2 regions of the Natronosporangium hydrolyticum genome follow, and region 1 is predicted to be linked to the other one. Evidence: riboswitches for the same ligand, from Rfam matches in the RefSeq annotation. Region 1 holds a riboswitch; the other holds the start of a gene.
The links. Region 1 has a riboswitch for cobalamin ahead of JQS43_RS13885 (histidine phosphatase family protein). Riboswitches for the same ligand answer to the same signal wherever they lie in the genome.
Positions count from the first base shown of each region.

Region 2: linked by a shared signal. The riboswitch ahead of metE (5-methyltetrahydropteroyltriglutamate--homocysteine S-methyltransferase) and the one ahead of JQS43_RS13885 (histidine phosphatase family protein) in region 1 are both predicted to bind cobalamin.

Region 1 is NZ_CP070499.1:3,123,422-3,128,618, reverse strand. Features, by position in the region: gene JQS43_RS13895 (cobyric acid synthase) at 1-1,024, opposite strand, end outside; gene JQS43_RS13890 (cobalamin biosynthesis protein) at 1,021-2,001, opposite strand; gene JQS43_RS13885 (histidine phosphatase family protein) at 1,994-2,590, opposite strand; cobalamin riboswitch at 2,659-2,888, opposite strand; gene JQS43_RS13880 (phosphotransferase enzyme family protein) at 2,992-3,876, shown strand; gene JQS43_RS13875 (ABC transporter substrate-binding protein) at 3,891-4,781, opposite strand; gene cobF (precorrin-6A synthase (deacetylating)) at 4,822-5,197, opposite strand, start outside.
Region 2 is NZ_CP070499.1:4,731,931-4,737,127, forward strand. Features, by position in the region: gene JQS43_RS21170 (hypothetical protein) at 1-257, shown strand, start outside; gene JQS43_RS21175 (roadblock/LC7 domain-containing protein) at 269-685, shown strand; gene metE (5-methyltetrahydropteroyltriglutamate--homocysteine S-methyltransferase) at 694-2,940, opposite strand; cobalamin riboswitch at 3,063-3,274, opposite strand; gene JQS43_RS21185 (ribonucleotide-diphosphate reductase subunit beta) at 3,343-4,320, opposite strand; gene JQS43_RS21190 (ribonucleoside-diphosphate reductase subunit alpha) at 4,374-5,197, opposite strand, start outside.

The sequences.
Region 1 (5,197 bases):
CGCCCAGCAGTTGGTAGCCGCCGCAGACGCCGAGCACTGGCGCGCCGGCGGTGACCCGTTCGGCTATCGCCGCCGCCAGCCCCGTCGACCGCAGCCAGGCCAGGTCGGCGACGGTGTGCTTACTGCCGGGCACCACCACCAGGTCGGCCCGGCGTACATCGGAGACGCTGGTGGTGAAACGAACGGAGACGCCCGGTTCAGCGGCGAGCGCGTCCACATCGGTGAAATTGCTGATCCGCGGCAGCCGCAACACCACCACCTCCAGCCCGTCCGGCCCCCGCGGCGGCGTGCTGGGCAGCGGTCGCTCCAGCGCCAGCGAATCCTCCGCGTCCAGCGACACGCCATCCACATGCGGCAGTACGCCGAGACAGGGTCGACCGGTGAGCTGTCGCAGCTGCTCGAGCCCCGGGGCCAGCACCGCCGGGTCACCCCGGAACCGGTTGATCACGAACCCGGCCACCAGCGCCTGGTCGGCGGGCTCCAACAGCGCCAGCGTGCCGTAGAGCGCGCCGAACGCGCCGCCCCGGTCGATGTCGGTGACCAGCAGTACCGGCAAGTTGGCCGCGCGCGCCAGCCCCAGATTGGTCAGATCGTACGGCCGCAGGTTGATCTCGGCTGCGCTGCCGGCCCCTTCGCAGACCACCACGTCGAACCGGGAGCGGAGGTCCGCCAGCGCGCCGGTAACGGTCGGCAGCAGCGCCTGCCGGCGGGCGTGGTAGTCCCGGGCGTCGGCGTCGAACGCGGGTCGGCCCATCACCACCACCTGGCTGTGGCGTTCTCCGGTCGGCTTGATCAGGATCGGGTTCATCGCCACTTCGGGAGTAACCCCGGCCGCGGCGGCCTGCGCCGCCTGCGCGCGACCGATCTCGCCACCCACGGTGACCGCGGCGTTGAGCGCCATATTCTGGGCCTTGAACGGCGCCACCGCGTGGCCGCGCCGGGCCAGGTATCGGCACACCCCGGCGACCAACACACTCTTGCCGACATCCGAGCCGGTGCCGGCGAACAGGATCGCCCCGCTCATCTCCGCCTCCTTACCGGCAGGTCCCTCGCCGATGCCGTGACTGCCTGTGCGGCCGCTGCCGCCAGCAGGGCGCTGGTGGCGCCGACCGCGGTGGCCAGCCGGATCGTCCGACGGATGTCGGCCGCGGTGGGCTCGGCGCCGTCGCCCAACGAGGGGCGCCGGTCCAGGTGGTCGCCGTAGCGGTTCGCCGACCCGCCGAGCCGCCGGCCGAGGGCGCCGGCGAACGCGGCCTCCACCCGGCCCGCGTTCGGGCTCGGATGGCCGGGGCCGTCGCGGCGCCATGCCCGCCACGCCCGGCGTGGTGAACCGCCGACCACCGGGGCGAGCAGCGTCGCCAGCCCGGCGGTCACCCTCGCCGGCAACCAGTTGGCGGCATCGTCTAGCCGGGCCGCCGCCCAGCCGAACCGTTCGTACCGGCTGGTGTGGTAACCGACCATCGCGTCCATTGTGTTGACCGCGCGGAATCCGGCGGTGCCGGCCGGTCCGGCGACAGCGCCCCAGAACAGCGGAGCCACCACCGCGTCGCAGGTGTTCTCGGCGACCGACTCCACCGCCGCCCGGGCAACCCCGGCTGCGTCGAGCAGGTCCGGGTCGCGGGCACAGAGCGACCGCAGCCGGGTCCGTGCGGTCGCCAGGTCGCCCCGGTCGAGGGCGGCGGCCACCGCCCCGGCCTCCCGGGTCAGGGACCGGCCACCGAGCGCGGTCCAGGTCAGCGCGGCCTGCCACAGCAGCGCCGGCGGTCGTCCGCCCCGGCGTGCGAGCGCCCCACCCGCGTACCCGGCCGCGGCGGCCGCGACGGTGAGCAGGCTCACGTACCCGACTCCGGCGGCCCGCTGGTCCCGGTATATCCGCCGCTCCAGCGCTGCGGCGAGTTGCCCGAAACCTGCCACCGGATGGAGCCGGCGGGGGTCGCCGAGCAGCAGGTCGGCGGCGAAGCCGGCGAGCAGGCCCCAGGCGCGAAGTTGGGGTTCAGGCATCCGCCACCGCCCCGGCGAAGCCCGCGCGGAGCTGCCACTGCGGGTGAGGCCCATACAGGATGGTGACCGTGCAGGGGGCCACCTCGACCCGCCACAGCGATGACACCGGCGCGGCCAGCACCGCCAGCACCGCGGCTTTGATCGGTCCGCCGCTGGTGAAGACCACGGTGGTGCCGGGCTCGCTCAGCTCGGCCAGCGCTGCCCGGACCCGGGCCAACAGCTCCTCGACGCCCTCGCCACCGGGTGGCGGATGTGCCGGGTCATCGAGCCAGGCCGACACCTGCTCGGGGTCCCGCTCCGCCGCGTCGGCCAGCCGCAACCCCGCCCACCCGCCGAAGTTGAGCTCGGACCAGCGCGGGTCGAGTTCGACGTCGGCGAAGCCGGCGAGCGCCGCGGTCTGCTGGCAACGCTGCGCGGGGGAGCTGATCGCCCGCCCGGCGGGCAGCCGGCCCCGCAGCGCGGCCGCCTCCGACCTGCCGGCCGGGTCGAGCGGCTCGTCACCGGGGAAGGCGTGGGCGCGGGTGGCCGCGGTGGGGGCGTGGCGGACCAGCAGCAGTCGGGCCTGGCCACTCACCGGGTCCCCGAGCACAGTGCGACCCGCACCCGGACAGGCAGAAGCGTAGGCGTCACAGCGACCTCCACGGGGATCCTCGTCCCCTCAGTCGTGACGTAAGCGCTAGTCTCCTGGCTCTCGGATCGTCACCACCCACCCAGTCTTCCCGGCTCACCCGGCGGTGGGCCAGTGACTGCGCTCCGTCTGGCCAGGACCCCACCGGCGACCGGTGTGGCCCAGGGGCGGGCAGCTCCCCGATTACAGTGGCGGGACCGCCGCAGCATCGCACTGCGTTCCTAGTCGCCTCCGTCAACGGCGAGCCTCACCGTACTACGCTCCGCCGACAGCTGTCGAGGCACGTGATCGGGCCCCGGCGCTCCGGTCACCAATGCCTAAACCGGTCGCACCTGCCGACTCCGGGTGGTTGACTCGTCGCTGTGGTCACCGAGGGTGAGGTACGCGACGCGGTGTCGCGCCACTGGGGACTGTCGTCGGTACGGGTCGAACCGCACCACGGCGGGATGAACTCGGCGACCTGGTTTGTGCACGGGCCCGGCGAGCGCTGGGTGGCGAAGCTGGTGCCCGGGGCGGCTCGCCGTGCCTTCACGGCTGGCCTGTCGGTTGCCGTGCTGGTGGCCGCGGCCGGCACCGCCAGCGGCCCACCGGTGCCCACCCGGACGGGTGCTCTCGTTGCCGACCTCGACGGGGCCTCGCTCGCGCTGCTGACCTGGGTGCCGGGTGACCCGCTGGGCACCGCCGGGAGCGACCAGCAGCTGCTGGCGAAGACCCTGGCCAGAGTGCACCGAGGGCTGGTCGGCACGACGGTCGAGGACGCCGACACCTTCCATTGGGTCGATCCTGACGCCCCCCACCTGGCGCTGCGGCCGTGGCTGCGTCCGGCAGTGGCCACGGCGCTGGATGCCTTGGCTGCGCTCGACCCGGCCGCGCTGTGCCAGGGTCTGCTCCACACCGACCCGGCGCCGGAGGCGTTTCGGCGGGACCCGGTCACCGGCGCCTGCGGCCTGATCGATTGGCAGGTCGGAATGGTCGGTCCGCTGCTCTACGACCTTGCGTCGGCGGTGATGTATGCCGGCGGGCCGTGCGCCGCAGCGGATCTGATAGCGGCGTATCTTCCCCAGGGTCCGATCCCAGCGGCGGAGGTGGCGCGTGGGTTGCCGGTGCTGCTTCGGTTCCGCTGGGCGGTGCAGGCCGACTACTTCGCCCGCCGGATCGTCGAGCATGACCTCACCGGCATCGCCGACCCTGCCGACAACCAGGCTGGTCTGGCGGCGGCCCGACGGATGTTGGGGGAGTTGGGGTAGCGCATCGCCGGTGCTTACGCCACCCGGGTGGCCAGGCCCGGGTCGGGCGGGCCGCACCGGTCGGGGTGCAGGATGCCGGCGAGCGCGGCCACCCCGTCGACCAGGCGCGGGCCCGGCCGAGCGAACGAGGCGTTCGCGTCCACCGCCCATACCGGTACGCCGGCCGGTAGCGCGCCGGTCGCGACCAGCTGCTCGGTCAGCCGGCGCGAGCCGGCGAGGTCGAACCCGCAGGGCGCCGACACCACCACCGCCGGTCGTCCCGCCGCCACCTCCGCCCAGGAGGTTCGGGTCGAGGGTTGACCGGCGGCGCCGAGCACGCTGACCCCACCCGCGGCGTCGATCATGTCCGGCACCCAGTGCCCGGGTGCGAACGGCGGCTCGGTCCACTCCAACAGCAGGGTGGGCACCGGGTCGGCGCCGGCCACCGCGTCGGTGATCCCCGCCAGCCGGTCGGTCAGTGCCGTGGCCAGCTCGTCGGCCCGCTCACCGGTGCCGGTGGCGGCACCGAGCACCCGGACCGAGTCGATCACCTCGGCGAGCCGGTGCGGATCGATGGTGAGCACCTCCGCCCGGCAGGCCAGGTAGGCCAGTGCGTCGGCGACCTCGGTGACGTCGACCGCGCACACCGCGCACAGGTCCTGCGTCACCACCAGGTCAGCATCCAGGTCGGACAGTGCACCCCGGTCCAGGTGGTAGAGGTCTTCGCCGGCGGCCATCCGCTCGGACACCAACCGGTCGATCTCGGCCGGGTCGTCGGTAGCGGGCAATGCACTGGTCGACACGATCCGTCGCTGCCGGGCCGCCGGTGGGTGGTCGCACTCGAAGGTCACTCCGACCACCTGGTCGCCGGCGCCGACCGCGAACAGGATCTCGGTCGTCGACGGGAGCAGCGACACGATCCGCATGCCACCACCGTAGCGGCGAGCGGCGCAGCCGGCGACAGGGTCAGCGGCCGGCTGGGGCGTCCCGGCGCCGCAACAGGTACGTGTCCATGATCCAGCCCTTGCGGTCGCGGCCTTCCTGGCGGACCCGCACGATCTGGTCGGCGACCTCCCGCAACGGGCCGGCGACCAGCAGCTCGTCGTCGGTGCCGAGGTAGGCGCCCCAGTAGATGTCGAAGTCCTCGTCGACGTAGTGGATGAAGGCGCAGTGCGCATCGAGCATGACCACGATGTCGTCGACCTCGTCGGGCAACCCAGCGGCGAGTCGACGGCCGGTAGTGACCAGGAACGGGCGGCCGACCCGGTTGAGGGGGATCCGGTGCCGGGCGGCGAGCGTTGCCACGCTGCTGATGCCGGGGATCACCGTGTGGCTGATGCCG
Region 2 (5,197 bases), 1.6 Mb from region 1:
AACTGGACCTGTCGGTAGCAGCCGCCGGCAACACCGATGTCGTCCGCGCGAAGATCCGGGCCCTTGAGATGTTGCGGATGTCCGACGGCATCGAAGACATTCTGATTACTTTGGACACCCAGTACCACCTGATCCGGCCACTCTCCGCCCGCAGCGGGTCCGGCCTCTTCCTCTACCTCGCGCTACACCGCACCCGCGCCAACCTGGGGCTGGCCCGACACCTGCTACGACAGATCGAAGCCTCGATCGAGGTTTAGGGAGGGCGACCGTGCCCGGTCACCACGATGCGGCATCCGCCGCCAACGGCCCGCACACCGAGCTCGCGGCGCTTCGGCAGGCGGTCAATGGCGTGGTCGGCTCGGTCATCACCGGCGTCGACGGCCTGCTCCTCCTCCATGACCTGGCCGACGGCACCGAACCGCACGATCTCGCCGCCCTCGCCGCCGCCACCTTCGGCCTGGGACGGCAGACCGCCCTGGCGCTCCGGCACGGCCCGTTCCGGGAGTCCACCGTTCGCAGCCACCGTGGCTACTTCGCGGTCTACGCGATCAACGACCGGGCGCTGCTGGCGGTGCTCGGTGACAGCACGTTGAACGTTGCCCGGCTCCACCTTGAGGCACGGGAGGCCGCGGGCAGGCTCGCGAGCATGCTCGACGCACACATCGCGAGCCAGCCCCGGCTGTAGGTCGCCGCCTAGCTCCGCACCGCAGCCGCGGCAGCGGTCAGGCGCCGCAGCGACGCTTCGACCTCCGGGTAGCGACGAGTCTTCAACCCGCAGTCAGGATTCACCCACAGCCGCGACGCCGGAACCGCCGCCACCGCCAGCCGCAGCGCCGCCTCGAACTCCTGCTGCGGGGGCACCCTCGGGGAGTGGATATCCCACACCCCGGGGCCGACTCCCCGCGCGTACCCGATCGCCGCCAGATCGTCGAGAACCTCCATCTTCGAGCGGGAAGCCTCGATGCTGGTGACATCGGCGTCCAGCGCGTCGATCGCGTGGATCACCTCACCGAACTCCGAATAGCACAGATGGGTGTGGATCTGGGCGGAGTCATCGACGCCGCTGGTCGCCAACCGGAACGCCGATACCGCCCAGTCTACGTACGCCGGCTGGGAAGACCTGCGCAACGGTAGCAGCTCCCGTAGCGCAGGCTCGTCCACCTGGATCACCGTGATGCCGGCCGCCGCAAGGTCCCGGCACTCGTCCCGCAACGCCAGCGCCACCTGGTCGGCGGTCTCCGCGAGGGGCTGGTCGGTCCGCACGAACGACCAGGCCAGGATCGTGACCGGCCCGGTGAGCATGCCCTTGACCGGCCGATCAGTGAGCGACTGGGCGAAGCTGGACCACTCGACGGTCATCGGCGCCGGCCGGGCCACATCGCCGTAGATGATCGGCGGCCGGACACAGCGCGACCCGTACGACTGCACCCAGCCATGCTCGGTAGCGGCGAACCCGGCCAACTGCTCGCCGAAGTACTGCACCATGTCGTTGCGCTCCGGCTCGCCGTGCACCAGGACATCCAGGCCCAGGCGCTCCTGCAGCCGGATCACCTGCTCGATCTCGGCCCGCATCCGCTCGGCGTAGCTGGCGTCGTCAAGTTTGCCGGCCCGGTGGGCAGCCCGAGCCTTCCGCAGCTCCGGCGTCTGCGGGAACGAGCCGATGGTGGTGGTGGGTAGCGGCGGTAGCTGCAGTCGCGCCTGCTGAGCTGCGGCCCGGTCGGCGTAGGCACCGCGCTGCCGATCCGCCGGCTGCAGCGTGGCCAGCCGGGCCCGTACCCCGTCGTTGCGCCACTGCTCGGGTGACGGTGGCAGCGGAGCCGGCAGCTGCCCCACGCCCTCGGCCAGGGCTTGGCCGAGCTGCACCACCTCGTCGACCTTCTGCCGGGCGAACGCCAACCGCTCCCGCAGCTGCGGGTCGAGGCCCTGCTCCGCCGAGACATCCACCGGTACGTGCAGCAGCGAACACGAGGTCGAGACCGCGACCTGGTCGGCGATCGCGGCGACCGTGGCCGCGGTCGCCGCCGCCGCCCGCAGGTCGGTACGCCACACGTTGTGCCCGTCGACCAGGCCAGCCACGATCGTCGTACCCGGGCGGGGTGCCGCGGCGGCGAGTTGGTCCACTGTGGCTCGCCCGGCGATCAGATCCAGGCCCAGCGCCTCGATCGAGGTGTCGAGCAACGCCGGTAGGGCATCGTCGAGCTGCCCGAAGTAGGTCGCGACGAAGATCTTCGGCCGTCGGGACAGACCCGCGAGCCTGGTGTAAGCCCGGTGCAGCGCCACGATCTCGGCAGCGCTGCGGTCGGCGACGTATCCCGGCTCGTCGAGCTGCACCCACGCCACGCCCGCGTCGGCGAGCGCTGCCAGGATCTCTGCGTACACCTCGACCAGGTCGTCGAGCCGGTCGAACGGGTTGGACCCGGGCACCGCCGGCTTGGCCAGGAGCAGGAAGGTAGCCGGACCGATCAGCGCCGGCCGGGTCGGGATCTCCAGCGCGGCCGCTTCGGCGTACTCGCGCAGCGCTTTGGCGGGGTCGGGGGTGAAGACCGTCTCCGGGCCGATCTCCGGGACCAGATAGTGATAGTTGGTAGCGAACCACTTGGTGAGTTCCAACGCCGGCTCGGCGTCGACGCCCCGGGCCATCGCAAAGTAGGTGTCCAGGTCGGACAAGCCCAGTCGGCGGAAGCGTTCCGGGATCGCCCCGACCGCGACGGCGGTGTCGAGCATGTGGTCGTAGTAGGAGAATGTGTTCGACGGGATCGAATCGAGTCCAGCGGCGGCCAACGCCTGCCACACGTCGGCGCGCAGCGACGCGCCTGTCCTTTCCAAGGCGTCGGCGTCGATGCTGCCCGCCCAGTATGCCTCGACCGCCTGCTTCAGCTCGCGGTTCGGGCCGATCCGCGGATAGCCGAGCACGGTGCTCTGGCCGAATGGGTTGCTCACAGCCGTTCCTTCCCTCGAAGTGCCCGGCGGACCCTCACGAAGGCGAGGGGGAAGGAGGGTACGGCGAGGTACCAGCGCTTCCGCCCTGGCCGTCCCGAGAGGCCGTCGGCGGCGCACACCGGTTGGTGCACGCGGTGCGGGCAGGTCTTCGGACTCGCGGGCGTGACCACTGATGGTCGCCTACTGGCCGTCGCTTCCCAGACCCAGGGGCCCAGTGCGTCTGACGGCGGTCGTTCCCGCTCACCGCTGCGGGGCAGTCCCGGATTTGCACCGGGTTCCCTCTTACGACGCCCCGCTGTCACAGCCGGGGCGAACCAGCACTGTCAGCCATCCTACAACGCCCCGGGCGCCGCCCCGGGGGTCCTGAGCGCCCGGGGCGGCTGTGACCTGGCCTTCTGCGGGCTAGAAATCGTCGTCGAAGCTGACCGACCCGGTGACGCCCACCTGGTAGGCCGAGACCCGACGTTCGAAGAAGTTGGACAGTTCCTGAACGTCCTGCAGCTCCATGAAGGCGAATGGGTTTCCACTGCCGTAGACCGGCTCGATGCCGAGGGCGGCCAACCGCCGGTCGGCCACGTGCTGGAGATACTCCCGCATGTCGGCCAACGACAGCCCGGAGACTCCCTGTTCGAGCAGGTCCGCCGCGAACTGGACCTCGCACTCCACCGCCTCGGACAGCATCTCGGTCACCCGGCGGCGCAGCTCGTCGTCGAACAGGTCCGGCTCCTCGGCCCGTACCGTGTCGACCACGTCGAAGGCGAAGGCCATGTGCATCGACTCGTCGCGGAAGACCCAGTTGGTGCCGGACGCCAGACCGTGCAGCATGCCCCGGGAGCGAAGGAAATAGACGTAGGCGAAGGCCCCATAGAAGAAGAGCCCTTCGATACAGGCCGCGAAGCAGATCAGGTTCAGCAGGAACGCTCGTCGATCTTCTCGGGTCCGCAACTCTCGAAGCTCGAAGACCGAGTCGATCCACTTAAAACAGAACTCTGCCTTGCGCGCGATCGACGGAATGTTCTCCACCGCCGCGAACGCCTCGAAGCGCTCCTGCTCATTGGGGACATAGGTGTCGAGGAGGTTTAGATAGAACTGGACATGCACCGCCTCCTCGAACAGCTGCCGGGAGAGGTACAGCCGCCCTTCCGGCGAGTTGATGTGCTGATACAGGTTCAGCACCAGGTTGTTCGCCACGATGGTGTCGCCGGTGGCGAAGAACGCCACCAGCCTGCTCACCAGATGCCGCTCAGCCGGCGACAGCTTCGCCAGGTCGGCGAGGTCGGAGTGCAGATCGACCTCCTCGACGGTCCAGGTGTTCTTGATCGCGTCCTTGAACCGGTCGAAGAAGTGCGGATACCGCATCGGACGCAGAGTCAGGTCCATCCCCGGATCGAGGAGCAGCTGCCGGTCGGCGGTACGAGGTTCCGGGATCGTGGTCACTGGCACGCCTCACAGGTCTCGGGGTTCTCCAGGGAGCAGGCTTCCGCGTCCGTCGCATCCGCCGGCCCATTCGCTGCCACCGGCTCGACGGAGACCGTGGCCTGCTGGATCCGGGTCGCGGGCCGGGAACGCAGATAATAAGTGGTCTTCAGCCCGGACTTCCAGGCGTAGAGGTACATCGAGGAGAGCTTCCCGATCGTCGGCGCGCTCAGAAACAGATTCAACGACTGTGACTGATCCACATACGGCCCCCGGGCCGCCGCCAGGTCGATCAATGCCCGCTGGGGCAGCTCCCACGCCGTCCGGAACAACTCCCGCACTTCGGCCGGCACCTCGGCGACACCCTGCACCGAGCCCTCGGCCCGCTTGATCTGCTCCCGGATCGCCGGAGTCCACAGTCCTCGTACCTTCAGTTCGCGTACCAGGTAGTTGTTGATCTGCAGAAACTCGCCGGAGAGCGTCTCCCGTTTAAACAAGTTGGACACCTGCGGCTCGATGCACTCGTAGCAGCCCGCGATCGAGGCGATCGTCGCCGTCGGCGCGATCGCCACCAGCAACGAGTTCCGCAGCCCGTGGGTTGCCAGCCGCTGCCGTAGTTCGGCCCAGCGCTGCGACTGGGTTGGGGTGACCAGCCACAGATCCGGCTGGAGGTCGCCGTTTGCCGCCCGAGTCTGCGGGTACGCCGGATGGGGGCCATGCGCCTCCGCTAGCGACACCGAGGTCTCCAACGCGGTGAGGTAGATCTCCTCCTGCACCCGGGTCGAGAGCTGCGCCGCCGCTGCCGAGTCGAACGGCAGCCGCAACGTGAAGAACGCGTCCT